Verminephrobacter eiseniae EF01-2: one gene and its partner. Each later gene encodes a partner of the first gene's protein in a complex. Links are inferred from orthologs where the notes say so. Each region holds a gene or a part of one and is shown in the gene's direction. Other genes may lie near its edges.

The links.
Region 2: the proteins of trxB (region 1) and trxA are in contact, whole or in part, in a crystal structure (PDB 1F6M), measured with the Escherichia coli proteins. The link is inferred for Verminephrobacter eiseniae EF01-2 from one-to-one orthologs.

What each region holds. Positions count from the first base shown.
Region 1 is NC_008786.1:1,948,521-1,963,212, reverse strand. The notes cover bases 3,708-6,654. They hold trxB (thioredoxin-disulfide reductase), read left to right. Parts: upstream 3,708-4,664; coding sequence 4,665-5,645; downstream 5,646-6,654. Other genes in these bases: VEIS_RS08545 (GspE/PulE family protein), read left to right, coding at 6,501-6,654; rpmG (50S ribosomal protein L33), read left to right, coding at 6,171-6,341; rpmB (50S ribosomal protein L28), read left to right, coding at 5,917-6,150; VEIS_RS31090 (DNA translocase FtsK), read right to left, coding at 3,708-4,433. In the rest of the region: VEIS_RS08575 (replication-associated recombination protein A), read right to left, coding at 1-983; VEIS_RS28455 (hypothetical protein), read right to left, coding at 1,069-1,269; outer membrane lipoprotein chaperone LolA, read right to left, coding at 1,416-2,066; more of VEIS_RS31090, read right to left, coding at 2,100-3,707; more of VEIS_RS08545, read left to right, coding at 6,655-7,889; VEIS_RS30375 (hypothetical protein), read right to left, coding at 8,209-8,454; pssA (CDP-diacylglycerol--serine O-phosphatidyltransferase), read right to left, coding at 8,472-9,308; VEIS_RS08535 (GIY-YIG nuclease family protein), read right to left, coding at 9,356-10,531; VEIS_RS08530 (DEAD/DEAH box helicase), read right to left, coding at 10,524-12,632; VEIS_RS08525 (PDDEXK nuclease domain-containing protein), read right to left, coding at 12,629-13,693; VEIS_RS08520 (DNA-binding protein), read right to left, coding at 13,731-14,003; VEIS_RS08515 (class I SAM-dependent DNA methyltransferase), read right to left, coding at 14,000-14,692.
Region 2 is NC_008786.1:716,473-730,970, reverse strand. What follows is about bases 7,782-10,534. They hold trxA (thioredoxin TrxA), read left to right. Parts: upstream 7,782-8,866; coding sequence 8,867-9,202; downstream 9,203-10,534. Other genes in these bases: VEIS_RS03165 (universal stress protein), read right to left, coding at 10,204-10,534; VEIS_RS03170 (tripartite tricarboxylate transporter substrate binding protein), read left to right, coding at 9,199-10,194; VEIS_RS03180 (PD-(D/E)XK nuclease family protein), read right to left, coding at 7,782-8,676. Outside these bases: VEIS_RS03200 (bifunctional 2-methylcitrate dehydratase/aconitate hydratase), read left to right, coding at 1-352; prpB (methylisocitrate lyase), read left to right, coding at 366-1,280; VEIS_RS03190 (GntR family transcriptional regulator), read right to left, coding at 1,258-2,010; VEIS_RS03185 (UvrD-helicase domain-containing protein), read right to left, coding at 2,435-5,857; more of VEIS_RS03180, read right to left, coding at 5,854-7,781; more of VEIS_RS03165, read right to left, coding at 10,535-10,641; VEIS_RS03160 (2OG-Fe dioxygenase family protein), read right to left, coding at 10,769-11,581; VEIS_RS31060 (hypothetical protein), read right to left, coding at 11,798-12,004; VEIS_RS03150 (acyl-CoA synthetase), read right to left, coding at 12,136-13,725; VEIS_RS03145 (RrF2 family transcriptional regulator), read left to right, coding at 14,157-14,498. UniProt on the Escherichia coli protein: Participates in various redox reactions through the reversible oxidation of its active center dithiol to a disulfide and catalyzes dithiol-disulfide exchange reactions.

The sequences.
Region 1 (14,692 bases):
GCCAGCGCCAACTCGCCCTCGGGGCTGCCCAGGCGCTCGTAGACCTCGCTGGCATCGAGCGCCAGGCGCAGCGCGCGCGGATCGGCCAGGCCCACATCCTCGGTGGCCATGCGCACCAGGCGCCGCGCCATGTAGCGCGGGTCGGCCCCGCCGTCGAGCATGCGCACCAGCCAGTACAGCGCAGCATCCGGGTCCGAGCCGCGCACCGACTTGTGCAGCGCGCTGATCGTGTCGTAGAACTGCTCGCCGCCCTTGTCGTAGCGGCGCAGGCGCTCGCCCAGCACCTTGAGCAGCCAGGCATCGGTGATCTCGGCCAGCCGCTGCCCGGCCGCTGCCATGGCCAGGGTCTCCAGCGTATTGAGCAGGCGCCGGGCATCGCCATCGGCGTAGGCCACCAAGCGCTCGACGGCCGCATCTTCAATGGCAGGCAGCGCATGCTGCGCCTGCGCCAGCGCCACGATCTGCTGCAAATCCTGCGCCGACAGCGGTTGCAGCACATACACCGTGGCGCGCGAAAGCAACGCCGAATTGACCTCGAACGACGGGTTCTCCGTGGTGGCGCCGATGAAGGTGAACAGCCCGCTTTCGACATGCGGCAGGAACGCATCCTGCTGGCTCTTGTTGAAGCGATGCACCTCGTCGACAAACACGATGGTGCGCTGCTGCATCAGTCCATCGCGCGCGGCCTCGGCGCGCTCGACCGCCGCGCGGATGTCCTTGACCCCGCCGAGCACGGCGCTGATGCTGATGAACTGCGCATCGAACGCATCGGCCATCAGGCGCGCAATGGTGGTTTTGCCGACACCCGGCGGCCCCCAGAGGATGCAGCTATGGGGGCGCCCCGACTCGAACGCCAGCCGCAGCGGCATGCCCGGGCCCAGCACATGCTGCTGGCCAACCACGGCGCCCAGGGTGTGCGGGCGCAGCCGCTCGGCCAACGGCTGGTGCTGGCCAGGGGAAGGGGTCGGTGTGGCGGTTGTCATCGAGGCTCCCGGGGGTACTCAAGCAAGTGCTGATGCCGATTGTTCACCACCGCCGGTGGCCGGGCGCGCGCGCCCTCCTGGCGGCTCAGGCAAGGCCCATCGAGCGCTTGTTCGCAGCACCGGTGACAGTGGCAAACAAGCGTAAAAGCGCTGGCAGAAAAAGGCCCGGCAGGTGCACATTCAATGGCATTGCACGAACGATTTTGCCACCCGGTGAGACCCCGGCGGCGGGCCGTTCGATGCCGATGGCAAGGCGGACGGCGCCATCACCGGGGCGCCGGCGCATAGGCCGCCGTCCATCGTCGGGCAAGCGCCCGATGCGGGGCCGGACGACGGGTTCTGGTTCTGAGCCGCCGATCCCGCCCTATCGCCCTATCGCCCTATCGCCCTATCGCCATACCGCCATGCCCCTTGCGGTCGCGCACGGCTCGCTCATTGCGCGATGACATCCGCCCCGGCGGGGGGGTTGAACTGGAAGGTATTGGCCGGCAGCGCCACATTCGTCTGCAGGCCCGTGAAGCGGATCACGGAGCGCTGGCCAAAGTTGTCCAGGATGTCGAGCACCGCCAGTTGCTCGCCGGCAAAGCCTACGCGCACGCTTTTGATCTGGCCGTCCCGGTTTTTCGGGCTGGCCTGCACCCATTGCAGGCCCTCTTGGTCGGGCAGGGCCTGGAGCGTGAACTCGGCCTGCAGCGCCGGCAGGTCGGGCGCCGAGGCCAGCAGGGCCGCCGGCGTGCTGCCCAGCGCCTGGGCCTGCGCCCGCCGGGTGACCTGGTTCAGGTCTGCGTCGTAGAGCCACAGGGTCTGGCCGTCGGCGACGATGGTTTGCTCAAAGGGTTTTTGGTAGACGAACTTGAAGCGCCCCGGGCGCTGGAACTCGAAGCGGCCGCCAGACAGCTTGGCGCGCGCCGTTTGTCCATCCTTGGGCGGCGCGGTCACGCTCTGGCTGAATTCGGCCCGGCCGGTCTGTGTGTGCTGCAGGAATGCCTCCAGGCTTTTCAGTCCGTCGGCGCTGGCGCCCATGGCGCTGCCGGCCATCACGATGGTGATGGCGCTGGCGATGATGGTGGCGATCTTTTTCACCGCAAACTCTCCTGGGGAGGGTGGATGGCCCGCTCACTCATTGTCATTGCGCGCGGGCACCAGCACTTCGCGCTGGCCGCCGCTGGCCAGGCTGCTGACCAACCCGGCTTTTTCCATGTCTTCGAGCAGGCGAGCCGAGCGGTTGTAGCCAATGCGCAGCTTGCGCTGCACATACGAGATGCTGGCCTTGCGGTCCTTGAGCACCACTTCGACGGCTTGGTCGTACATCGGGTCTTTTTCGCCGCCGCCCCCGCTTGCGCCGCCGTCCGCCGACAAATCCGCATCCGCGTCTGCGCTGCCACCTTCGAGCACGCCGTCGATGTAGTCCGGCGCCCCTTGCTCCTTGAGGTAGCTGACGACGCGGTGCACTTCTGCGTCCGACACGAAGGCGCCATGCGCCCGGATCGGCTGGCCCGTGCCGCTGGCCATGTAGAGCATGTCCCCCATGCCCAGCAAGGCTTCGGCGCCCATCTGGTCGAGGATGGTGCGGCTGTCGATCTTGCTGCTGACCTGAAAGGCGATGCGCGTGGGGATGTTGGCCTTGATCAGGCCGGTGATCACATCCACGCTCGGGCGCTGCGTGGCCAAGATCAGGTGGATGCCGGCAGCGCGCGCCTTTTGGGCCAGGCGCGCGATCAACTCCTCGATCTTTTTGCCCACGACCATCATCAAATCGGCCAGTTCGTCGATCACCACCACGATATGCGGCAGGCGTTGCAGCGGTTCGGGGTCTTCGGGCGTGAGGCTGAACGGGTTGTAGACGGACTGCGAGCGCGCCTTGGCCTCGTCGATCTTCAGGTTGTAGCCCGCCAGGTTGCGCACACCCAGCCGGCTCATGAGCTGGTAGCGGCGCTCCATCTCGGCCACGCACCAGTTCAGGCCGTGGGCCGCCTGTTTCATGTCGGTGACCACTGGCGCCAGCAGGTGCGGAATGCCTTCGTAGACCGACATTTCCAGCATCTTGGGGTCGATCATCAACAGCCGCACATCGCGCGCCTCGGCCTTGTACAGCAGCGACAGGATCATCGCGTTGATCCCCACCGACTTGCCCGAACCGGTGGTGCCGGCCACCAGCACATGGGGCATGCGGGCCAGGTCGGCCACCACCGGGTTGCCCACGATGTCCTTGCCCAGGCCCATGGTGAGCAGGCTCTTGGCCTCGTGGTAGGCCTGCGAGCCGAGAATCTCGGACAGGCGGATCGACTGGCGCTTGGCATTGGGCAATTCCAGCGCCATGTAGTTCTTGCCCGGGATGGTTTCCACCACGCGGATCGACACCAGACTCAGCGAGCGCGCCAGATCCTTGGCCAGGCCCACGATCTGCGCGCCCTTGACGCCGGTGGCCGGCTCGATCTCGTAGCGCGTGATCACCGGGCCGGGCATGGCCGCCACCACCCGCACCTCGACACCGAAGTCCTTGAGCTTTTTCTCGATCAGGCGGCTGGTCATCTCCAGCGTCTCCGGGGCCACGCTTTCTTGGCGCTGCAACGGGCCGTCGAGCAAATCCACCAAGGGCAGCCGGTTGTCGGGCATGTCGGTGAACAGGGGTTTTTGGCGCTCCTTGGCCACGCGCACGCTTTGCGGCACCGCCGCCGGCGCCAATTCGATGATCGGCACCGGCGGGGAATGCTGCTCCCCGATCCCGCTGCGCTCTTCGAGCACCACTTCGCGCTCGAGTGCCGCCTTGCGGCCCACGGCCTCATCCCTGGCCGCCTCGCGCCGGGCCAGGCGCGACAACACCAGGGCCTCGATGCGCTCGCCCAGACGCTGCGCCAGATGGCCCCAGGAGAAGCGAAACACCAAAGCGGCCCCCAGCACCATCAGCACGAGCGCCAGCAGCGCGGAGCCGGTGAACCCCAGCCATTGCACGCTGGCAGGCCCGATGTGGTAGCCCAGCACGCCGCCGGCATGGCCCCCTGGCAAAAAGCTCTCCCAGCGGTACAGGCGCGACCACTCCAGCGCGGTGCTGGCCGCCATCAGCAGCACCAGCCCGAGCCAGAAGATGGCCCGGCGGCGCCACGCCCGGGCCGCCACGGCGCCGTGCATCCAGCGCGCCAGCGACGCCAGCCAGGCGCTCAGGCCCGCCGCGACACACCACCACACCGAAAAGCCCAGTGCGAAGTAGCTGCCATCGGCCAGCCAGGCGCCCAGGCGCCCGACCCAGTTGGCCACGCCGAGGGTGGCGCTGGCGCCCGAGGTGGACCAGGCCGGGTCCTGCGCCGAGTAGCTGACCAGCGCCAGCAGCCAGACCACCAGGGCCAGCAGGCCCGACAACAGGCCGATCTCATGGCCAAAACGGGCCGCGCCCGTGCGCTGCGGCGACTTGGCCGCAGCCGATGCGTTCAAGGTATTGAGGCTATAGGTCATAAGCGTGGCGGGCGAGCTTACCCGATGCAGCCGTGGCGCTCGCCCGGGCGTCATCGGCAAAACCGCAGACAGCTTCTTACAATCGCCGGGATTGAAAAGGGCGCGGCCCGCAGCAATGTCCGCACCGAGACCCGGGATGCCCGCGATGCCCGCGCGACCCATGCCCGATCCCCGCCCTCCGCTCCCCCGGATTTTCCAACAGCGCCGCCGGCGCAAGACACAGGCCGATACATGTCCACCCCTACCGCCACCGCCGCAGCCACCACCCGACACGCGCAAGTCCTGATCCTCGGCTCAGGCCCGGCGGGCTACACGGCAGCGGTCTATGCCGCCCGCGCCAACCTGAACCCGGTGCTGATCACCGGCCTGGCCCAGGGCGGCCAGTTGATGACCACCACCGATGTGGACAACTGGCCCGCCGATGCCGATGGCGTGCAAGGCCCGGACCTGATGCAGCGCTTTTTGCAGCACGCCGAGCGCTTCAAAACGCAGGTCATCTTTGACCACATCCACCGGGCCGACCTCGGCCAGCGCCCATTCACCCTCAGCGGCGACAGCGGCACTTACACCTGCGACGCGCTGATCCTGGCCACCGGCGCATCGGCCAAGTACCTGGGCCTGCCTTCGGAGCAAGCCTTCATGGGCAAGGGCGTGTCCGGCTGCGCCACCTGCGACGGCTTTTTCTACCGCGGGCAGGATGTCTGCGTGGTCGGCGGCGGCAACACGGCCGTGCAAGAGGCACTGTATCTGTCGAACATCGCGCGCAAGGTCACGCTGGTGCACCGCCGCGACCGATTCAAGGCCGAGCCGATCCTGGTGGACCAGATCGGCCAGAAGGTCGCAGCGGGCAAGATCGAACTGCGGCTGCTGCACACGCTGGACGAAGTGCTGGGCGACCACAGCGGCGTGACCGGCGTGCGCATCAAAAGCACCCGGGACGGCAGCACGCAGAGCATTGCGCTGCAAGGCTGCTTCATCGCCATCGGGCACAGCCCGAACACCGACCTCTTCCAGGGCCAGTTGGCCATGGACAACGGCTACCTCATCACCCAGGGCGGCCTCAACGGCATGGCCACGCAAACCAGCGTGCCAGGCGTGTTTGCCGCCGGCGACGTGCAAGACCATGTGTACCGCCAGGCCATCACCAGCGCCGGCACCGGCTGCATGGCGGCACTGGACGCGCAGCGCTTTCTGGAGCAGGCCCGGAATTGATCGACCAGCGGGCCGCCCCGGCTACAATCTGCGGCTTTGCTGAATCGGGCCTGCCATTGCGAAAGCCGTGCAGCCCCCATTGCGGAGTCCGGAGTCCATCGGGGCCGTTGGGCAGATTTGGCAAATCGGGTTACCGCCACCCTTTTGGCGAGGTGAGGCCGCGCGCCGACCCATGCTTTGCCGGGAGTCTGTCCCGAAGGCATGAACAGGCGCCCGCAGGTGCCGACAGACACCCGCCAACGGCCGTTGAAAAAAGTATCGGAGTGTCCTCATGGCACGCGTGTGCGACGTTACGGGCAAGAAGCCCATGGTCGGGAACAATGTTTCCCACGCCAACAACAAAACCCGGCGCCGGTTCCTGCCGAACCTGCAATACCGCCGTTTCTGGGTCGAGACCGAAAACCGCTGGGTCCGGCTGCGCGTGTCCAGCGCCGCGCTGCGCCTGATCGACAAGAACGGCATCGACGCCGTGCTCGCAGACCTGCGCGCACGCGGCCAAGCCTGAAGCACCCAAGGAGAAGCACCATGGCAAGCAAAGGCGGACGCGACAAAATCAAGCTGGAATCGACGGCAGGAACCGGCCACTTCTACACCACGACCAAAAACAAGAAAACCATGCCCGAGAAAATGGCCATCACGCGCTTTGACCCCAAGGCGCGCAAGCATGTGCAATACAAGGAAATGAAGCTCAAGTGATGGGGCCTGACTGCCTTGCCCCGGCCGCCCGGCATCCCGCCCGGCGGCTTTTTTTGGGCGCCGGGCGCCGCCCATGCCGCCGGCAGGCCAACGCGCCGGGGGCGTCCTGACGCCGGGGCCAGACCCCGCATTCCAGCCCGACAGCGATTTTCAGCCCCCATGCGCCATCCCCTGCCCTACGCCTTCGCCCGCATGGCCCAGCTCCTGCTGGAGGACGACGGCCAGCAACTGGTGCTGTGGCATGGCCCCAGCCCGGATCCGGGCGCGCTCTCGGAAGTGCTGCGCAAACATGCGGTGCAGCAACTGCTGGCGCTGGACGCGCCGGCACTGGCCCAGCGCATCAGCGCCGCATATTCGCACAGCGAATCGAGCGCGGCCACGGTGGTCAGCGAGGTGCAAAGCGATGCCGACCTCTCGCGCATGATGCAGGAACTGCCGGCGGTGGCAGACCTGCTCGAATCGGCGGGCGACGCGCCCATCATCCGCATGCTCAACGCCCTGCTCACGCAGGCCGCGCGCGACGGCGCCAGCGACATCCATATCGAGCCTTATGAGCGGCATTCGAGCGTGCGCTTTCGCGTCGACGGCTCTTTGCGCGAAGTGGTGCAGCCCAACCGCGCGCTGCACGCGGCGCTGATCTCGCGGCTGAAGATCATGGCCGACTTGGACATTTCCGAAAAACGCCTGCCGCAGGACGGGCGCATCAGCCTGCGCCTGGGCACCAGGGCCATCGACGTGCGCGTATCGACCCTGCCCAGCGCCCATGGCGAACGCGCCGTGCTGCGCCTGCTCGACAAGAGCGAGAGCAAGCTCAGCCTGGAGGCCGTGGGCATGCAGGGCCAGACGCTGCGCCGCTTCGAAGGGCTGATCGGCCAGCCGCACGGCATCATCCTGGTGACCGGCCCGACGGGCTCGGGCAAAACCACCACGCTGTATGCGGCGCTCGGGCGGCTGGACGCGATGCGCAACAACATCATGACGGTGGAAGACCCGATCGAGTACGAACTGCCCGGCGTCGGCCAGACCCAGGTCAACAGCAAGATCGATCTCAGCTTCGCCAAGGCCCTGCGCGCCATCCTGCGCCAGGACCCGGACATCATCATGATCGGCGAGATCCGCGACTTCGAGACCGCGCAGATCGCCATCCAGGCATCGCTGACCGGCCATCTGGTGCTGGCCACGCTGCACACCAACGATGCGGCCAGCGCCGTCACGCGCCTGACCGACATGGGCGTGGAGCCGTTCCTGCTGTCCTCGTCGCTGCTGGGCGTGCTGGCCCAGCGGCTGGTGCGCAAGTATTGCAGCCACTGCCACGGCAACGGCTGCGGGCAGTGCGGCCAGACCGGCTACACGGGCCGCACCGGATTGTTCGAGCTGCTGGTGACGACCGACGCCATCCGGGCACAGATCCACAACCGAGCCGCCGAAGCCGACATCCGCGCAGCCGCCCTGCAAGCGGGCATGGCGCTGATGCGCGACGATGGCGAGCGCTTGATCGCCGCCGGCATCACCAGCCGCGAAGAAGTGCTGCGCGTGACGCGCGATTGAGGTGAGCGCAGGCCCGAGCGGCACAGCCGCAGCCGCGCCTCGACCTGCGCAGCGGGAGCGCCATGGCGCCTGCGCCGCGCATGGCCATCGGCACCGGGCTGACAGATCGATCCCGAGCGACCCGGCCGCTGCCGCCCGCGCTGCCGCGACGATCAGGCAACCCGGCGCCAGCACCCGGGCGCACGGCAGTGTCGCCGTGATGTCGATCGGGTTCGTGGTGCGCGCAAAGCCGGGCTCGCGCCCGCTACTGTCTGCGCTCCGCCTTCACGAACGATTTGGAAATGGAATCAGATCGACGCCCAGCCGCGCTAGTGTCGCGTCACGGATCAGATGTCGTAGGCTGCGCGCAGCCATCGGAGCGCAGCGCAAGGCGCATCGCGCAGCCCATACCGAGCTGTATTGGCAAGCGATGCAACGCCGCGATGCGCTTCGATGGCCAGCGCAGACCGACAGATGATCGGTGACGCGACACTAGCCACTCGGGCGGTGCACCGGCTGGCGCCGGCAGTCCGTTCCACGCAATGGTCTCGCGGCCCGGCAGACCGGATTGGGCCACGGTGGGCATGGGCAGACCGGGCGCCATCACTTGTGCAGCCCACGCTCGTCCGGCTCATCGGTCGAGATGCTGATCACGCTGCTGTGCTGGCCCTTGGCCTTGCGCCAGGCATACACGCCGTAGCCGCTCAGGCCATAGATCACGAACAAGCCGAACAGCACGATCGGCGGGTGGATATTGATCGCGGCAATGCCCAGCGCAATCAGCACGATGGCGGCAAACGGAACGCTCTTTTTCATCTGCACATCCTTGAAGCTATAGAACGGCACATTGGTCACCATGGTCAGCCCCGCATACAGCGTGAAGGCGAACATGATCCAGTTGATCTGCGCCCAGGTCAGCCAGATGTCCTGGCCCGGACGCACACCCAGTTCGGTCATGAGCCAAATGAAGCCCGCCACCAAGGCCGCCGCAGCGGGCGAGGGCAGGCCCTGGAAATAGCGCTTGTCGACCACCCCGGTATTCACGTTGAAGCGCGCCAGACGCAGCGCGGTGCAGGCACAGTAGACAAAAGCGGCAATCCAGCCCCAGCGGCCCAGGCCATGCAGCGACCATTCATAGGCAATCAGGGCCGGGGCAGCGCCGAAGGAGACCATGTCCGAGAGCGAATCCATTTGCTCGCCAAAAGCACTTTGCGTGTTGGTCAGGCGCGCCACGCGCCCATCGAGGCTGTCGAGCACCATGGCACAGAAAACGCCTATCGCCGCCATGTCGAAGCGCTCGTCCATGGCCATCACGATGGCATAAAAACCACCGAACAAGGCCGCCAGCGTGAACAGGTTGGGCAGGATGTAAATGCCCTTGCGGCGCTTGCGCACCAGCACTTCGCCAGGGCTTTCATGGAGTTCATTGCCGTCATGCATCAAACAGGTCTCCAGCGTTGGTTGTCATGCGCGAGTCGCCATTGAATTCATGGTCGTGCCAGGAATCGGGCGGATTGGGGGTCATAGACTACCTCTGTGATCGATTCATCCTGAATACGCCGAACAGCCTCGTCGATCACATGCAACGGCACCAAAAACCATTCCCTCGGCTTGACCGGATGCCCCAAGCGGTCTTCGATGGTCAAATCGAGTTGGGCTGCGCCAAACAAGCGGTGGAAAATGTTTTCCAGCCTGGTGCGGTTCAGGTTATGCAGTTTGTAGGTGGCGACGACTTCCACCTCGGCCGAAAGATAGGTGGCATCCTTTTCTGCCCCCGCAATGCGGGTTTCCATTTTGCCGCCCGTCACGCCGATTTTGTGAATCAGTTCGCGGTGTTCTGCAACGAATGGATGCCTGGACAGACTGCGCAGCACATAAACGAACCCGGATTCAATGTCGTCAGGCTCTGACATAGCGCCAAAAAGTGGCCCCGTATCCGGGTCGCTCAGGCGGCGGCCGGTGCTGTCCTTGTAGAGCGCCCGCTGTAGCGAACGGCGCAGCAAATTGCTTTCCGTGCCATTGGCGTAAATGAGGCGCAGGCGTGCGTCACTCGCGCCATTCGGGGCCTTGATGCTGCCGCCAACCTCGGCCACATAAGCGAGTTGCCCACCGATGATGAAGTAATTACCATCGGCAATGCTGGTATCGCGCCCGAAGCGCAGCGTTTTGCGAATGCCGGTTTTCAGTTCTCGCTCCGCCTGCTCGAACCCCGGTCGGAACCTCTCAAAATCTGCACATGGGGTGCGGTCGGCAATTTCCCCCGCCGCGCGCTTTGCAGTGCTGGAACGGACATGGCGCAGCATGGTGATGTCGTCCTGGTCGGCAGAGTCGTCAGCCACGCCCAACGCGGCCAGCAAGCTGTCTTCATCCATGCCAGCGGCAGGTGCGGCGCCAGACAACAGGCCATGGCTATCCAGTTCAGCCAGCAAGGTGCGCGCTTCAGGCAGCTTGCGTAACTGCTCCAGACGCACGGCATACAGGCGCTCAAAGATGTCGCGCCCCTGCCCATGCACCGGAGCGCGGCCATGCGCCTGATGAAATCGGAGAATGTCCTCAAAGCCCGCGATGATGCGTTCCTCGCGCGGGGTTCGGCTGGAGGCTTTGGGCGCGGGGATTTCTACCCCTAGCGCAGCCAGCAACTCGTCATCGTCCATATCAGCCATTGCCGGATTTTCCCTTCTCCTGAGCCGCCTTGGCCTGTGCACAGTAACGCGCCAGCGCAGCGACACCTTCGGCCATGCGCTTTTCCCACGCATCGGCTGCATGGATGTCTGGCCGGCGGCCACGCTCGTTCTTGAACTGCAAGGCGCGCTCTGCCAGTTCACGGGCTTCATTTTCGGGAATATTGATCTTCTTGGCGGCAATGCTGGCTTGTACCTGGCGCAGCAATTTTTCGTTCATCGTTTTCGCCAGCACCGCATAGGCGGCATCGAATGGATTGATGCGGTCGATCAGGTCAATATCCAGGTCGCGCACGTTGACGAACTTGCGCACCCCATCCAGCAACGCCGTGCTGCCTTGCGCGCTGCCGTTGGCATCGGCCTGGGCCAATAGCAACTTGGCCTGCTGCGTGACGTTCATGGCGGCGATGGCGTGTTGTCGAATGGCCTCCTGGTCAGGCGCGCTCAGTTCGGGATAACGCTCGCGCACGATTTTCCCCATGCGCAGTTGCGTGAGTTCTTCGGGCAGGGTGTTTTCCCTGTCGAACAGGCCGCGCTCCAGCACGGTTTTATCCTGCAAGAAACTGGTGACGACTTCGTTCAAGTCCTCCTTGCAGATGCGCGTGGCCTCCGGGCTTTGCGGTGTTGCCAGCCCATTGATTTCCACATGAATCTGGCCGGTATCCTGGTTCACGCCAAGATTATGACCACCGGCCTCGTAGCCTTCTTCGCCGTAATCGAAGCCCGTCTTGGGGCCGCTGTTCTTTGGTGCAAACTCATAGCGCGGGGCCAGCACCTGTTCCATCAGCAGGCTGGCAGAAATGGCCTTGATCATGTCGTTGACCGCCTCGGCCACAGAGGATTGTTCGGCCGCAGGTTCGGCAATCAGATTGGTAAAGCGGGCGCGCTCCTTGCCGACGGCATCACGGGTGGCGCGGCCAATGATTTGCACAATTTCGGTCAGGCTGCTGCGGTAGCCGATGGTCAGCGCGTGTTCGCACCAGATCCAATCGAAGCCCTCCTTCGCCATGCCAAGCGCAATGATGACATCCACATGGTCGCGCTTGTCCTTCTGGGCCGGGTCTTTCAGCGCCATCAGCACACGCGAGCGCTTCGCCTGATCGCTGTCATCCACCAAATCTGCAACCTTCAACATGCGCCCAGCGCTGGTTTGCACCCGATGGAAGCCGGTGGCAGGGTCCATACCCTTCCAATCGCCCAGCGCGGACATGATCTCATTGACTTCGCGCTCCTTGTCTTGCAAGCTCGCGCGCGAATTGACGTTGGGGATGTGGACGATGGTTTTCAATGCCGGGTCCAGCACCTTGGCAACGGCATCGACATACCGGCCCGCATAGAAGAAATAGCCAATATCCAGCGATTTGAGCCAGCTATAACCATTGAGTTGCTCGTAGTAGGTGTAAGTGATGGTTTCAAATCTGGCTTCATCAGTGGGGCCCAGCACAGCCGCGCTGTCGCCACGGAAATAGGAACCGGTCATGGCCACCAAATGCACCTTGTCGCGGGCGATGAACGCACCCAGTTGACTGCCCAGTTTGTTGTCCGGGTTGCTGGAGACATGGTGAAACTCATCGACGGCAATCAGGCGCTCGTCAAAAGCCTGAACGCCCAACTCCTCCACCGCAAACCGGAAGGTGGCATGGGTGCAAACCAACACCTGGTCAGCGCTTTCCAGAAAGCTGCGCACCGCGCCCACCTTGGACTTGGCCACACGCGGTTCGTCCACGCCAGGGATGTTGCACAGATTCCATTGCGGGGCTACCTGCCAGTCCCAGTAAAAGCCATGCTGACGCAGTGGCGCATCGGCAAAGCTGCCGCCAATGGAACGCTCAGGCACCACGATGATGGCTTGCCGCAAGCCCTGGTTGTTGAGCTTGTCCAGCGCAATGAACATCAACGCACGCGACTTGCCCGAGGCCGGCGGCGATTTGATCAGCAAATACTGCTCGCCGCGCTTGGCATAAGCACGCTCTTGCATGGGGCGCATTCCCAGCGCGTTGGCCTTGCTGGAAGCGCCCGTGCATGCCGTGGTGATGGACACCGACGGCACGGTGCAGGCGGGGTTGTCGACAGGGCTATTCATTCGGCTTCTTCCCCCGTGGATGTGTTTTCATCACCCGCCAGTTCGCGCTCGATTTGTTCTATGCTGGGCAAGCTGGTTTGCAACTCGGCAGGCAGGGACGCGAGCAGTTTGTATTCGGCAATCCCCATAGGCTGGGTCTTGTCGCCCAGGGCATATTCGGCGACCACCTTGTTTTTGCTCTTGCAGAGCAAGAGGCCGATGCTTGGATTGTCGTGTTCGCTTTTCACCTGGCGATCCACTGCCGTCAGATAAAAGCCAAGCTGCCCCAGATGCTCGGGCTTGAACTTGCCGCCCTTGATTTCGATCACCACATAGCAGCGCAGTTTGAGGTGGTAGAACAGCAGGTCGATAAAAAACTCGTCGCCGCCCACATCCAGCAGCACCTGCCGCCCGACGAACGCAAAGCCCGCGCCCAGTTCCAGCAAAAATTCGGTGACATGTTTCACCAAGGCGTGCTCGATCTCCCTCTCCTGCGCATCGTCGCTCAGGCCCAAAAAGTCGAAACGGTACGGGTCTTTCAGCGACTCGCGGGCCAGATCTGATTGCGGTTTGGGCAGACTGGCATCGAAGTTGGTGACCGCCGTGCCGTTGCGCTCCAGCAGACGGGTTTCGATCTGCATCACCAGAATATTGCGCGACCAGTTGTGCTGGATGGCTTTAGCTGTGTACCAGCGGCGCTCTGCCTGCGTGTTTAATCTGTCCAGCAAGACCAGATTGTGACCCCAAGGCAATTGTGCAGCAGCCTGTTGCACAAATTCCGCATCCGGCCACGCCTCGGCAAACGCGCGCATGTACTTGAGATTGCGCGGCGAAAACCCTTTCATATCGGGAAAGGCGGCGCGCAAATCCTGCGCCAACCGCTCGATCACCTTGGCACCCCAGCCCTGCGCAGCCTGCCGCGCCAGAATGTCGCGCCCGATTTGCCAGTACAACAACACCAGTTCACGGTTGACCGCCAGCGTGGCGCGCTGCTGGGCGGTGTGGATACGGCCTTTGAGATCGGCCAGCCAGTCGGCATAGCCTTCGGGCGGCTGGGTCAGGCTGATGGGGTTATCGCTCATGCGTGCCTTGTCGAATTCGTCATGGGCTTGGGATTGGTCATTTTGACATACGGATCAAACTGTGCAGATGGTAAACCTGCGTGCGGTAGTTCTTGCCATCGGCGGCAGTTGTCAAGGATTCCTTGACAACTGAATCCGGGTTCAGTTCTCCGTCTGCAAAGATGTTTTTTGCGTGGAGGTTGACATTTTGCTTGGTGGCCTGGATCAATTCAGCGATTTCCAGTTGGTTCAGCCAGATGCTATCGGCTTCCACCCTGAGGTTGATTCGGGTTCTGCCATCCTCGGAGGTGTACATGATCAAGCTGCTCATGCTTTATTTTCCTTTGCTGGCATCCTGGGTTTGGATTTTGCTGCGGTCATTTTGGTGTACAGATCAAACAACTTCTCCAATCGCTCGGAGTCGTTTTTGAAGCGACGCCCGATATAGATGCGCTCCAGCACCTCGTCGTTATGTTCGTGGGCGTGGCGCAGATTCTCTGGCATCTTGTCGGGGTCGTACAGATCGGCGATGGTGGCGGGGAAGTGCACCTCGCGTGCCAGCAGGATATCCTCGGCGCAACGGGTCAGGTCGGTCTTGTTCTGCTCGGTTAGCAACGGGACGGGGAAGGTGTTCCAGCCGAGGGTGTTGGAGTAGCGATATCGGGTCTCAAGCCTGCCGCAGACGGTCGCAATCCATATCAGGTGAAGGCGTGAGGCGATCAGCGCCATGTTCCAAAGGGGGGCGTCGTACATACCAAAACTTAGATTTGTAATAACTACCGACTCTCCCAATAAACCACAAGGCAAATACTTACGCTCCTCCGATGAAATACTTGGAACCACGATAGTGTGTTGCAAGCCTGTAGTCATTTCCCTGAATTGATGCGGTCGGGCTGCCATTTTGTTGGCGCCTTTGTCTCGACTCGCCAGTCGCACTGCTCGCACGCCTTCAATGCGTTGCCGAATCGACCTGATGCCTCTCGCCTCATCCAGGTCGCGGTCTTCAATCCACAAACAGTA
Region 2 (14,498 bases), 1.2 Mb from region 1 along the record:
AGTGGCCGCCGACCCGCGCATCGATGCGCTGCGGGCCAAGATCGAATGCGTCGAGGAGCCAGCCTTCACGCGCGACTACCATGACCCGGACCAACGCGCCATCACCAACGCGCTGACGATCACACTGACCGACGGCAGCCGCTTGCCCGAATCGCTGGTGGCCTATCCGATCGGCCACCAGCGCCGGCGCGCCGAGGGCCTGCCGCTGCTCGAAGCCAAGTTCCGCGCCCATCTGGCGCTGCGCCTGGCAGCCGAGCGCCAGCAGCAAATCCTGCAAGTCTCGCTCGACCAGGAACGGCTGGAGGCAATGGCGGTGCATGACTATGTCGATCTCTATGCCAGCCCGGTGTGAGGACAGCCCGAGCATGCCCTACCTGCTGGCCTCTGACTGCCCGGCGCAACCGGCCGGCGAACGCCTGCGGGCGCTGCTCGAACGCGGCGGCATCCTGCGGCTGCCCGGTGCGCATAACGGCATGGCGGCGCTACAGGCCAGGGCCGCCGGTTTCGATGCGCTGTACCTGTCCGGCGCGGCGATGTCGGCCTCGATGGGCTTGCCCGATCTTGGCATCCTCACCGTCGAGGAAGTCGCCTTCTTCATCCGGCAACTGGCCAGGGCCAGCGGCCTGCCGGTGCTGGTCGATGGCGACACCGGGTATGGCGAGGCGCTCAACGTGATGCACATGGTCCGCGCCTTCGAGGATGCAGGCGCCGCTGCGGTTCATATCGAGGACCAACTGCTGCCAAAAAAATGCGGCCATCTGAACGACAAGAAACTCGCCAACGCCGATGACATGGCGGCCAAGATCGTGGCAGCCGTCAAGGCGCGCCGGCATCTGTATATCGTCGCCCGCACCGACGCTGCGGCCAGCGAAGGGCTGGCCGGCGCGGTAGCGCGCGCGCAACGCTATCTGGAGGCTGGCGCCGACGCGATCTTCCCGGAAGCGCTGAGCTCGGCGGCGATGTTCCGGGAGTTCGCGCAGCGGCTGCCGGGGGTGCCGCTGCTGGCGAACATGACTGAATTTGGCCGCACGCCGTTTCTCACTGCGGACGAATTCGAGGCGCTGGGCTACCGCATGGTGATCTGGCCAGTCTCGTCGCTGCGTGTTGCCAACAAGGCGCAAGCGCTGCTGTACGCGGCGCTGGCGCGCGACGGCAGCACGCACGGCATGCTCGCGCAGATGCAGACCCGGGCAGAGCTGTACGCGACGATCGGCTTGCCGGACTATGAGGCGCTCGACGCCTCCATCGTTGCCAGCATCACGCCGGGTCTGGCGGTGTGATGAGCGCAACACCCCCGTCATGGCGCGGCGGCCGATGGGTTGGACGGCCGGCTGCGGCCGCTGCCAGCGCCTGTTCCAGCGCGCTGCGCGCCGCGCGGATATGCCGGCGCATCAGCACCTCGGCCAGTTCGCCATCGCGCTGGCTGATCGCCTCGGCGATGCGCACATGCTCCTGCCAGGCGTCCCGCCCCCGACCGGCGACCGTGGCATGCAGGCGCCGGCACAGGCGCAGGCGCGGGTAGAACTGATCGCACAGTAGTTCGGCCAGGATGGCATTGCCGCTGCCGCTGGCGATGCGCCAGTGGAAATCGGCCTCGGCCTGGTCCTGCAAATAAGCGCCGTGCGGGTCGCGTTCGATCTCGTCGCGATGGCTGGCCACCAGCGCCACCAGCGCGGCCCGCTCGGCAGCGCCCATGGCCCCGGCGGCAAGACGGGCGGCCATGCCTTCGGTGGCCTCACGCACATCGAGCAAGGCCAGAAATTGCGCCGCGCTCGGCTCGGTCACCCGCACCCCCTGGTGGACGACGTAGGTCACCAGGGCGCGCTCCTGCAAGCGGCGGATCGCCTCCCGCACCGGCGCCCGGCTGGCGCCAAAGCGGCGCGCAATGACCGGCTCGCTCAATTTCTCGCCGGGCGCGATCCGGCCCGAAACGATGTCTTGCAGCAGCGCGTCGTAGAGCCTGGCGGTGACGCTGGTCGCCACCGGCGAGCCGGTTTCATCGGTCTGCATCGGGGGCTTTCGAAAACAGGGCGAATTCCGGATTCCACTTCCGTGAACCAGCGCGCAGTGTAGCGGGGCGGTCTTTGCCCGCTTGCCCGATCTTCGACCGTTGGCGTGAAACACCCCCTGGTCGCCTGTGGCTCCTGCCTTCCCAAGGGGTGAGGCAAGGGGCGGGGCCAGCCCGGCCAAGCCGGTTCCTCCGCGCCCCTGGCTTGGGGACTGCTCCCGTTTCATGGGGCGGTGACGCGCAGCGGCATGCAGGCCAGGGGCCGCAGAGACTCGCAGCGCAGCCGGCAATGTCAGCCGGGAATGTCAACCGGGAAAGGGGGGGCCTGCGGGTCCTTTCCCCGCACCCAACGCCACGGGGCCGACACGAAGCGCGCGCGCCGGCCCTTGCGGTCGCGCCATCGTGCTTGATGCCGCCGGCCCGGCATCAGCCGCCATCGGGCAGCAGCACCATGCGCCCATCGCCGCTCAGGAAGGCCGCATGCACGCGCTCGCCCGGGGTTTGGCGCTGCACTGCTGCGCGGTATCGCTGCAACTGTGCCAGCAGCGCCGGTTGGCGCTCGGGCGCGGCGGCGCTTTTGTAGTCGAGCACCCACCAGCCCGCGCGCTCAGCGGGGTGGCGGCAGTGCACCAGGCGATCGAGCCGCAGGCTTTGCCCTTGGTCGCGCAGCAGCGCTTCGTTGCTGGCATGGTCTACCACCGTGGCATCCCAGGCCCAGGCGCCTGCGCCTGTCAGGATGCGCTGCGCGGTCTGCGCCGCCAGCCAGGCCGCGTCCATGCTGATGTCGAAATCCTGCGCCAGCCGCGCCAGCCGCGCGGCGGGCCAGCCCTGCGCGCGCAGTTCGGCCAGCGGCGCGCCGGCGACGCCGGCCTGCTCCAGCAGTTGGTGCATGGCCTCGCCCAGGCGTGTTGCCGGGGTGCCGGGGTCGGTGCCATGGTTCTCGGGCGCATGGCCTTGGGGGGCCGGGCGCAGGGGGGTGGACAGGTGGTCGGGCAAATGCGCGGGCAGGGGGGTGGACAGGTAGGCCGATGGCGGGGGTAGCTCGGCCAGGGTGAAATGTTCGTGCGTGTCCCCGGCGGCCGGAGGGGTCGGAGAGGACGGAGAAGATGGAGAGGTCGAAGCTGCCGATGCGGTGGTGGGTTCGCCCGGCGCCGGCATTTGTACCGGGGCTGCCAGCGGCTCCAGGCGCTGCCACCAACTGCCCGGTGCGTCATGGGCGGGCTGCACCGACGATAGTGCCAGGCTGTGCCGGGCGCGCGTCATCGCCACGTAGAGCAGGTTCAGTTCTTCGCGCTGGCGCGCCTGCTGTTCGGCGGCCAGCGCGGCCTCGGCACTGGGTGGCGGATGGGTTTCGCTGGCCAGAAAGATAAAGCTCGCGGGCACGACCCGTTCGCCGGGCCAGTCGAGCAGCACGCCCATGGTTTCGGCTTTGGGCGGGCGGGTGTCGGTGTCGAGCAGCAGCACGCAATGCGCCTCCAGCCCTTTGGCGCCATGCACGGTGAGCAGCCGGATGGCTTGCGCATCGACCCGGCCCGGCGCGCGCAGGCCGCCCTTTTTCAGCGCCCGGACAAAGGCGTAGGGCGTCAGGTAGCGGCCGCCGTCATATTGCAGCGCGGCCGATAGCAGGGCGCGCAACTGGGCCTGCACTGCCTGGCGCTGCGCTGCGGGCGCGGCAGCGGCAAAGCGGGCCAGCACGTCGGCATGTTGGTAGATGGCGTGCAGCGCATCGTGCGGCGGCCAGGCGTCCACCCAGGCTTTGTATTGGGCCAACACAGGGCCTGGCGCAAGCAAATCACCGGTCAGAAGCTCTCTTTTTTGGAGCAGTTCGTACCAACTGCTGGCGGCATGCCCGGGTTCGCGGCGCAGCCGGGCCAATGCTGCCAGGGCCTCGTCGCCGAGGCCGAACAGCGGCGACTTGAGCGCCCGGGCCAGTGACAGGTCATGGCCGGTGGAGACCAGGGCGTCGAGCAGGGCCACCAGGTCTTGCACCTCGGGGGCGTCGAACAGGTCGGCCTTTTCCGGCTGCACGCAGGGCAGGTGCAGCGCGCGCAGCGCGTCTTGCATCGCGCTGAGCCGGTCGCGCTTGCGCGCCAGCACCAGCACCTGCCCGGGCGGCGTGCCGGCGGCGATCTGCGCGGCCACCCAGGCGGCGGCCTGCGCGCATTCGCGCATGCGCCGGGTTTCTTCGGGCTCGTGGCGCGGTTCGGTCAGGCTGTCGCGCCAGGCCAGCGGGTCGGCATCGGCGCCATCTCGTGCCGGTGCCGGCAGTATCGCCGGCAGGCGCAGCACCGCGCCCGGGTCTTGCGATTCGGTGCTGTGCGCGCGAAAGCCGCTGATCTCCTGCTGCGCCTGGGCCTGGCCCATGACCTGGTTGACTGCGGCTGTCACGCCCGTGGCGTTGCGGCGGGTGTGGTCGCAACTGAGCAGGTCGCCGCCCAGGCCGTTGCGCACGAAGGTCTGCGCGGCCATGAAGACCTGCGGCTCGGCGCGCCGGAAGCGGTAGATGCTTTGCTTGGGGTCGCCGACGATGAACACGCTGGGCGCCGCGCCGCCGCCGCCCGCGCCCGCGTAGCCGGACAGCCAGGCATGCAGCGCCTGCCATTGCAGCGGGTTGGTGTCCTGGAATTCGTCGACCAGTAGGTGGCGGATGCGCGCATCCAGGCGCTGCTGCACCCAGCCGCTGAGCACCGGGTCGGCCAGCATGCGCTGCGCGCTGCGCTCGACATCGTTCATGTCCACCCAGCCATGCTGGTTTTTGACGGCGGCGAATTGCGCCGACAGGCAGCGCGTCAGCCTGGCCATGCTCTGCTGGTGCTGCCAGGCGGCGTGCTGGCGGCGGGCGTCGAGCAGGCGCCGCAGCTCGGGCGCGGCCTCTTGGGCGGCGGCGAATTTCTCCAGATTTTTTGCCAGCCGGTCTGCCGTGGCCACGAACAGCGCCTGGCGCAGCCTGTCGAGGCACAGGTTGGCGTCGGTGCTGGCGAATGCCTCGATGATCGCCTGGGCCGCCTTTTGCGGGGTCTTGTTGCTCTCGGCCCCCAGGGCTTTTGCGCGGGCCAGCCAGCGCTGCCGGCAGGCGTCGGCTTGCAGCGCGCAGGCAGGGTCGGGCACATCGGCCAGTTCGGGATATGGCACGGCAAAGGGCGGCACCGAGGCCTGGACCACGCCGGCCGCGTCGGCCAGGTCGAACTCCACGCGCCGGTTCAGCGCCGCAGCCAGCGCCTTGTGGGTTTGCGAGCGGCCATGCCGGGCCACCACGGCTGTGTAGTCCGCGCGCAGGCCGGCGTCGCCGGCAACGGTGTGCAGGAACGGGCTCCAGACTGCGCGCACGGCCTCGGCGTCGTCTTCCAGCAATTGGAATTGCGTGGGCAGGCCCTGGGCTTGCAGGAGCGCCAGCGGCGCCATGCCCAGCAGCGCGGCAAACCAACTGTGGAAGGTGCGGATCTGCACCGGGCGGCCGCTGTCGAGCAGTTGGCGGTACAGGTTTTGCAGCGCTGCGCGCTGCTCCAGCGCGCGCTCCGGGCGCATGCCGCGCGCCACCAGTTCGGCGCTCAGGCGCTCGGGCGGGGCCTGGGCGAATTCTTCCAGCCATTCCTGCAGGCGCTGGCGCATTTCACCGGCGGCTTTTTTGGTGAAGGTGATGGCCAAAATCTCGTGCGGCGCGCAGCCGTCGAGCAGCGCGCGCAGCATGCGCGAGACCAGCATCCAGGTCTTGCCCGCGCCGGCGCAGGCTTGCACCGCCACGCTGCGCGCCGGGTCGCAGGCGATGGCGTAGAAGGTCTCGCGCGTGACGCTTTGGCCGTTGTGTTCGTAAGCCGCGCTCGGGGCGGGCATGGTCGCAGGCGCGGTCATGGCCAGAAGTCCTTGCGGCACAGGCCGCGTGCAGCGCAGTACTCGCAGACCTGGCCCTCGCCCAGCGCGGGCAGCGCAGCGCCGGCGGCAATGCGCCCAAGGTCATGCCGGATGCCGGCCAGCAGCCGATCGCGCAGCGGCAGCAGCGCCTGTGGCTCATGCAGTTGCGTCTGGCCGCGCTCGCCGACGTTGACGTAAGCGGCGCGCACGCTGTCTTGGCCGAGCAGCGCGGCGTAGAAGGCCAGTTGGGTGTCTTCGGTGCCGGCGCTGATGCGCTGGCGCGTGACGCTGTCGTTTTCGGTCTTGTAGTCGATGACCAGTGTCGCGCCGCCGGTCATCTGTCGGTCTGCGCTGGCCATCGGAGCGCAGCGCGGCGTTGCATCGTTTGCCAATACGTCCGGTATTGGCTGCGCGCAGCCTACGATATCTGACCGATGGTGCGACACTAGTGTCGCGTCACCGATCATCTGTCGGTCTGCGCTGGCCATCGGAGCGCATCGCGGCGTTGCATCGCTTGCCAATACGCTCGGTATTGGCTGCGCGATGCGCCTTGCGCTGCGCTCCGATGGCTGCGTGCAGCCTACGACATCTGATCCGTGACGCGACACCAGGGTGCCGGGGCCGTCCGTGGATGAGAGCGTATCGATGCGGTCGATGGTGCCCACCAACTGCACCATGTCCAACGTGCCCGATGGATCGAATGGGTCCGGGTCCAATGGCTGGCTGGTGTGCCACTCGGCCTGCCGGAAACGGGCCCCGGCCTGTTCGTGCTGCGCCAGCCAGCGCAGATAGCCGTCGCGCAACGGGGGCCAGCCGGCGGTGAACGGCAGAAAGTCGCCCTCGTCCCGGCCCTGCTGGCGGGTGACGGCCTGCGCGGCGCTGTCCATGCGCGCGCTGCGGGTGGCGTCGTCGGGCGCGGGATCGTCCCGCAGGGCTTCATGAAAATGCTGCAACACCGCATGCAGCCAGTTGCCAAAGTCGCGCTTGTCGATGTCGGCGGCCAACTCGTCGGCCTCTTGCAGGCCCAACTGGCGCAGCGCAAAAAAGCGGTAGGGGCAGTGCCGCAGGTCGGCGTAAGCGGTGGCCGACAGCCGTTGCAGCGGCAATGCCTGCCCCTGGGGCGAAGGCCGGGCGGTCGGCGCTGCGGCCACGCGGCGCTGGCAGCGGGGGTCGGCGCCCTGATGGGCCAGGCCGTCGAGCTGCAACGCGAGCACCAGCGCGCTGGCCAGCAGCGGCTCGCCGCCTTCGTCGCCGGTGCGCCAGAGCAGGTCCACCGCCGGCGTTTGCAGCGCGTTGTGCCAGGCGGCGCGCTGGGCCGATTCCAGCGTTTGGCGGCTGGGCAGACCCCAGGCTTGGCGCTGCGCCGGGGTCCACTGGCCGGCCGGGTCGGGCGCAGGCGGCAGGCGTTTTTCATCGCAGCCGGGCAGCACCAGCGCGGCAAAGGGCCGCGCCAGCAATTGGGGCAGGGGCAGAACCACGACCGGGGCGGCGTCCATCCCGGGGGGTTTGTAGCGCGCGGCTTCCAGCACCTCGCTGGCCCAGCGGCTGAACTCGGCCAGGGCCATGCGCCGGCCCGCGCCGTGCCAGCCATCGAGCTCGGCCTGCCGGTCCGTCTGTAGCCGCAGCGCGGCCAGCACGGCGCTGCCCGCCGAGTCCTGTTCGAGCCGGGGCCACTGGCCTGCGGCCAGCAGCAACGCGCGCAATGCCTGCAGCCACTGCGCCAGCGGCCGGGGCGCATGCAGGCCGGCGCGCCAGCCCTGCACCAAGGCCACGCCGGCGGTCAATGCGGGGCCTGCGGGGCTGGCGCTCCAGTCGCGCGCGGCAGCGTCTGGCCAGTGGGCCACGCCGGCTTTGCGCAATGCCCGCTCCAGCGCATCCAGCACGGCGGGGTCGATGGCCGGGGCCTGTTTCAGCCAGTCGAGCACAGCGTCGGCCGATGCGTTCCAGGCGCAGGCCTCGAGCGCGGCCATCAACTGCGCGGCGGCCCGGGTGGTGGACAGCGTCCAGCCGTTCTCATCGCGCACGGCGACGGCGCTGCTGCTCAGGTGCGCGGCGATGCGGCGTGTCAGGGCGCGGTCGTTGGCCGCCAGCGCCACCGGGGCGCGGCCGGCCGCCAGGTGGCGCAGCACACAGGCGGCAGCGCGCTGGGCTTCGTCCTCGGCATCCCGGGTCGGGTGCAGCGCGATGTGGCCGGGCATCTGACCGGCCATGCTGCCGGCAGGGGCAGGGGCATCGGGCCAGGCCAGCGTCAGCGCCGCTGCGCCCCAATCGGCCTGCAGGGCCTGCGCCAGCGGCTCGACCTGAAAGCCCTGCAGCAGCACCAGCGCGTCGACCGACTGGCGCAGACCGGGCTCGAACAGCACATCGGTGGCATGGCGCGAGGCCAGCACCCATTCCAGCGCGATGCGCGCCACCACGGCCTCAAAGCGCAGCGCAGAGCCTTCGTCGACCGGTGCCAGTGCGCTGCGCGCCTGCTCGCCCCAGGCCGCGCGCAGCGCCGGGGCCATGGCTGCGACCACGGCCGCCAACGCGCTGGCCGCCTCTTGCAGCGGCGCCGCCAGCATGTCGCGCTGGGCTGCCAGACCGGCGCGATCGAGCAGCGCGCGCGCAGTGAGGGTGTCGCGCGCGACATCGCCGGCCAGTTCGTCGCCCTGCGGCTCAAAAACGCACAGCCGGCGCGCCCAACTGCGCGTGGTCTCGAAGCGGGGGGCAAAGCCGTCGGCCTGGTACCGCTCCCAGTACTGCTGCGCCCAAGGCATGAGTTGGGCATAGGGCAGCAGCACCACGGTGCGCGCAGGGTGCGCGCCCTGCTGGCGCATATGCCCTTGCACCTGCGCCAGAACCTGCTGCCACCGGGCGGCGCATGGGTCGGTGTGCGGGGCGCTGTGCGCCATCGCGCCGATGGCCGCGCCAGGCCCGGCCACACCGCAAGAGAGACTGGTTTCTGTCACAATGCCCGGACTGTAAACGGACACCGGCTACCACCGGCCGAGCAACAAGGACTTCGCCATGACCAGCGCACTCATCAAACATGTCTCCGACGCCAGCTTCGAGGCCGATGTGCTGCAAGCCGACACCCCGGTGCTGGTGGATTACTGGGCCCCATGGTGCGGCCCCTGCAAAATGATCGCCCCGCTGCTGGACGATGCCGCAGACCGCTACCAAGGCCGGCTGCAAATCGTCAAGATGGATGTGGACGACAACCGCCAGACCCCGGCCAAGTTCGGTATCCGCGGCGTTCCCACGCTGATGCTGTTCAAGGACGGCCAGCCGGCAGCCACCCAGGTGGGCGCCCTCGGCCGGGCCCAACTCACCGAATTCCTCGACCAGCAACTGGCCGCATGATGCGCCCGCTGCGCTCCTGCGCCGCAGCGCTGGCCTGCGCGCTGGCCCTGGCCGCCACGGCCCGGGCCCAGGCCCCTGCGGCGGCGGCGGCGGGCTATCCCGACCGGCCGATCCGCCTGATCGTGCCCTTTCCGCCCGGCGGCGGCACCGACATCCTCGCGCGGCTGCTGGCCACCGGGCTTGCCGGGCAGGCCCATTGGACCGTGGTGGCCGACAACAAGGCCGGCGCGGGCGGCACCATAGGCATTGGCGAGGCCGTGAAAGCGGCACCCACCGGCTACGATCTGGTGCTCGGTCAAAAGGACAATCTGGTGATCGGCCCCTGGCTCTACAAAAACCTGTCCTGGAACCCCACCCAGGATCTGGTCGCCGTGGCCCATGTGGCCTACACGCCGGTGCTCATTGCCACCAGCGCCAACTCCAGGTTCAAAACCCTGGCCGATGTGCTGGCCGCCGCCCGGGCAGCGCCCGGCACCATTACCTACGGCTCGCCCGGCAATGGCACCTCGATCCATCTGGCGGGCGACCTGTTCGAGAAGGCTGCGGGCATCGAGCTCAGCCACATTCCCTACAAAGGCTCCAACCCCGCGCTGATGGACACGCTGGCCGGCAATGTGCACCTGCTGCTGTCGTCCGTGCCCTCGGCCATGGGCCAGATCAAGGCCGGCAAGCTGCGCCCGCTGGCCGTGACCTCGGCGCGGCGCAGCACCTCGCTGCCCGAAGTGCCCACCGTGGCCGAATCAGGCTTCAAGGACTTTGACGTGAGCACCTGGTACGGCCTGTTCGCCCCCGCCGGCACGCCCGCCCAGGTGATCGGCATCCTCAACACCGAAGTCAACAAGTTGCTGGCCACGGCCGACATCAGGGCCGCCATCCAGGCCCAGGGCGCAGAGCCGGAGGCCATGTCGGCGGCGCAGCTTGGCGCCCTGCTCAGAACCGACTACGCCCGATGGAAGGGCATCGTGCAAGCCTCGGGCGCAAAAATCGACTGATCGATCTGATCAGTCACGCACCACCAGCACCGGAACATGCACCGCGCCCAGCACGCGCTGCGTGACGCTGCCCAGCACCAGCCTTTGCAGCCCACGGCGACCATGCGAGCCCATCACGATCAGATCGGCGCCGGCGCTCTGCTGTGCCCGCAAAATGCCATCGTGCACCGGCTGGCCTTCGCCGACCACGGTGCTCACCGGCACGCCGGCTTCGGTCATGGCGTTTCTGGCGGCATCCAGCGCGGCGTTGGCTTGAGCGGCGGCAGCATGGGCGTATTGCGCCTGGCCGTAGACGAAATCGGCGCCCACGCCGGTAAAGGGATAGGGGTCGATCACGGACACCGCCGTCACGGCGCTGCCAAAGGTCTTGGCCAAGGCCGCAGCCTTGGACACCGCCAGCATCGAGGTCTTGGAGCCATCCACAGGGACCAGAATATGCTTGAACATGGTGCTTACTCCTTCGGGGGTTCGATGGTGGAGCGGGCTTGGCCCGGCGCGGCCCCGGCCGGGCGCCCGTGTGAACGCCACAACCATACCCCGCATCTTGCCGTGCAGCAAACCCCGGGCGCGGCAGTCAGTCGGCAGGGGCCCGACGGATTGCGCTCCCGGGCTGGCTGGCAGGCGCCGCGCCCACCACATCCGCCCCCTGGAAATTGCCGCGCCGGCAAGTGACCACCAGCGTATCGCGGTGCCCGCCCTCGGCCAAGGGCTGTATCGGCGTGGATTCGTGGATCATGCGGGCATCGTCGAGCAGCAGCAGCGACCACGGCTCCATCAGCGTGAAGCGCTGACCGCTGGTGCCTGCGGCCTCGAACACGCGCGTCTCGCCGCCCTTGATGCCCGCGCGCCCGACCAGAAACACCGCCACCAGATCGACGCCATCGCGGTGGGCGCCCTCGGGGGTGGGGCGGCCAATGCCGTCGGTGGTGTCGATGCGAAACTGGTGCGCCTCGACAAACCAGCGCTCGGCTGTGCCAGCGTCCGCAAACACGGCGTCGCACAGCCCGGCCAATGCGGCCAGCAGTTGCTGCCACACGGGCCTGGCCACGGCGCTTTGCTCCATCGGCGCGAACCAGCGCTCCATGCCGCCATGCAATGCGTTGTATTCCACCGGCTGCCAATGCGCGCGGTGCGGCACCTGTTGCACCTGCCCGCGCTGCACCACGAAGCAGGCATGGCGGCGACGGCGGTAGCGGCCTGCGTCGCGCATGAAATCGTCGGGGGCCAGCCTGGCCCAGTCGCCGTTTTGTGCCATCAGATCGGCCAAATCACAACCCAGCCAACGGGCCGTATCGACCGCCGCGAGCACGGCATAGCCGCGCTGGCGCAGTTGGCCGACGACTTCGGACGGGCTGGTGAACGGTGCAGAAAAAGTGATCGAGGACATGGTGCTGCGAGCTTAACCGCTGGTTTGCGCGTTGCAAGGCCCCCGTCTTGTCCAACGAGGTATGCGCCTGGGCGGCAGGCTGGGGGCGATCATTTTTCGCATGGTGATCGACAGGGACGAATTCCGTCCCCAGACAATCCCGCAGTTCCGGGCCTTCCTGGCCAGCACGCTGGAGGTGCACTTTTGCGTTCCCGACAGCGACGACGCACGCTACGCTCACATCGGCTGGCCGAGGCAGACCGCGCCCATGGCGCACTCCCGGGGCCTGCCACGGTGCATCTGCTTGGCCGGGCATGGGCTCGCGGCGATGCCCGCTTCGAGCGCCTGGCCGATCTCCATGCCCCGGGCCTGCGCATCGGCGAGTTGCTGAACGCCACCCCAGGGCAGATCGAAGTCGATGCGCACGACGATCACTGGCTGCATCTGGTCGGCAAGGGGTCCAATGCTGGCAAAGTGGCACTGCCGCCGCTATCGCGCAGGGAAAGTCGGACCGTTTGCTGCATGTTGTGTCTCCTTTGTTGGCATGGGATGTCGGGATCGGTGTCGATCACTGATCAGGTGGTCACGGGTGCGTTGACAGGAATCGCCTGCTCGTGCTGCAGACGCAGGTCGCGCTTGAGAATCTTCCCGCTCGGGTTGCGCGGAAGTCCGTCGGCGAAGATCACGCGCTTGGGCGTCTTGAAGCCTGCCAGCGAGGCCCGGCAGTGCGCGATGAGCGCGGCCTCGTCGAGCGTATGGCCCGACTTGACCACCACGATGGCCGTGACTGCCTCGATCCATACGGGATCGCTCAGTCCGACCACCGCCACCTCGGAAACGGCCGGGTGGCGGTAGATGGCTTCTTCGACTTCGCGGCTCGCGACGTTCTCGCCACCCGTTTTGATCATGTCCTTCTTGCGGTCGACGACGGTCAAGAACCCCTCCTCGTCCATCACACCCAGGTCGCCGCTGTGGAACCACCCCCCGGCGAATGCCTCGGCCGTGCGTGCTTCGTCGCGCAAGTAGCCGCTCAGCAACTGGGGTGAGCGGTGCACGATCTCGCCCATCGCGCCGGCCGGCAGCGGGTTGCCGGCATCGTCGACGATGCGGGTTTCGACGTTGAGCACCGGGCGGCCCGCCGAACCCGCCTTGCGGATCTGGTCGCCGGGGCCGAGCACTGTGGCTGTCGGTGCAATCTCCGTCTGGCCGTAGAAGTTCCAGAAGCGCACCTTGGTCAAGCGGCTCTGCAGCTCCTGCAAGACTGCAACCGGCATGATCGACGCCCCGTAGTAGCACTTGGCGAGGCTGCCGAGGTCTGCCTGCGCGAAGAGCGGTGAACGCATCAGCGAGATCCAGACCGTCGGTGGTGCAAAAAGCGACGTGACCCCGTGATGGGCCAGCTTCGGAATCACCGACTCCGGCGCTGGCGATGCGGTGATGACGTTGGTGGCGCCGCTGTAGACGCAGGGCCCGAAGAAGGTGTCGAGCTGCGCACAGTGGAACAGCGGCATCGCGTGCAACATGGTGTCGGCGCTCGTGTAGTCGCCCGCGACGATGCAACTGACGTACTGCGCGATCACCGCGTCGTGAGTGAGCATCGCGCCCTTCGGCAGGGATTCCGTGCCGCTGGTGTAGAGAATCTGCGCGAGCATGCTGCCATCGATCCCGGGTTCGCCGTGCATGCCCTGTGGAGCAGCCGCGACGAGTTCGTCGAAGTTCAGCATTCCATCGACGGGCGAGGAGGGCTGCTCGCCCGGCAGCCAGATGAATGGCCCGATCCGCGTATCCAGCGCCGCCGCCGCGCGAGCCTGCGCCGCGAGTTCGCTGTCAGTGCAGAGGATCTGTGCTTGCGAGTGACGCAGGATGTAGGCGACTTCCTGGGGCTTGAGCATGAAGTTCACGGGTACCAGCACGGCGCCGGCGCGTGCGATGGCAAAGCGCATCGCCACGAACGCATGCGAGTTCCGCGCCAGGATCGCGATCTTGGCGCCGACGCCGACGCCCATGTCGCGCAGGGCCTGACAAAGGCGGTCGCAGACGGCATCGAATTCGCGATACGTCCAACGCGTGTCGCCGCAGATGACGGCGGGCTTTTCCGGCTGCCGTGCAGCAGTGCGCCGGAGCAAGTCGGCGATGGTTTGGCGCCGGGCATGGGATACGTTCATCTCGATGTCTCCGATCGGTCGAAAGCGTCGGCTTTCTCCGTTTGTATTGGTTATCGTTGCAATATCAATGCGACCAAATCTAATCACGGGATGTTCGGGTGTCAACAGAGCAATCGCCAGTTTTCTGGCTGGCCGATCATGGTCCGTCGGCAACGGTGCACGGCCCACCCACGCCATTCCTCCCTGGACGATGGGGTAGCGAATGGCGAGCAGTTCAGTGGTGCGCGTTCTCATGTCTTCAGTGAACCTGTCGCGACACCGCTGCGGGATGATTGCGTCGTTGTCACATCGTTGGTTAAAGTTGCGATTGCATATCGCATATTGCATATGCATTCGATGCAGCATCCGGTTTTTTGACTGTCGATGCGGGCTGCCGAAAATATCGCCACCGCTTCCTGACGGTGCGCTCTATTTGTTGTGAAGGAGACGGAGTGAAGTCCACCAAGTTCGTGACAGCGTGCTACATCCTGTCGTTCGTGACCTACCACGGCCCGGACATGATCCCGACCCAAACCATCGCCAAGTGGGTCAACGTCAATGCATCGCGCGTGCGGCAGATCGTGGCGCGGCTCGTTCGCGCGGGCCTCCTGGCATCGACCCGCGGCGGAGAGGGCGGCGTGGTGATTGGCCGGGCCCCGTCAGACATCACGCTGCTGGACGTTTTCGACGCCGTGGCCGAACAGGATACGGCGCTCTTTTGCGTCGACAACCCGTTCTCCGACTGGAAGGATCGCTGCCGCGTGCACTCCGTACTCACCACCATGCGCGGCGAA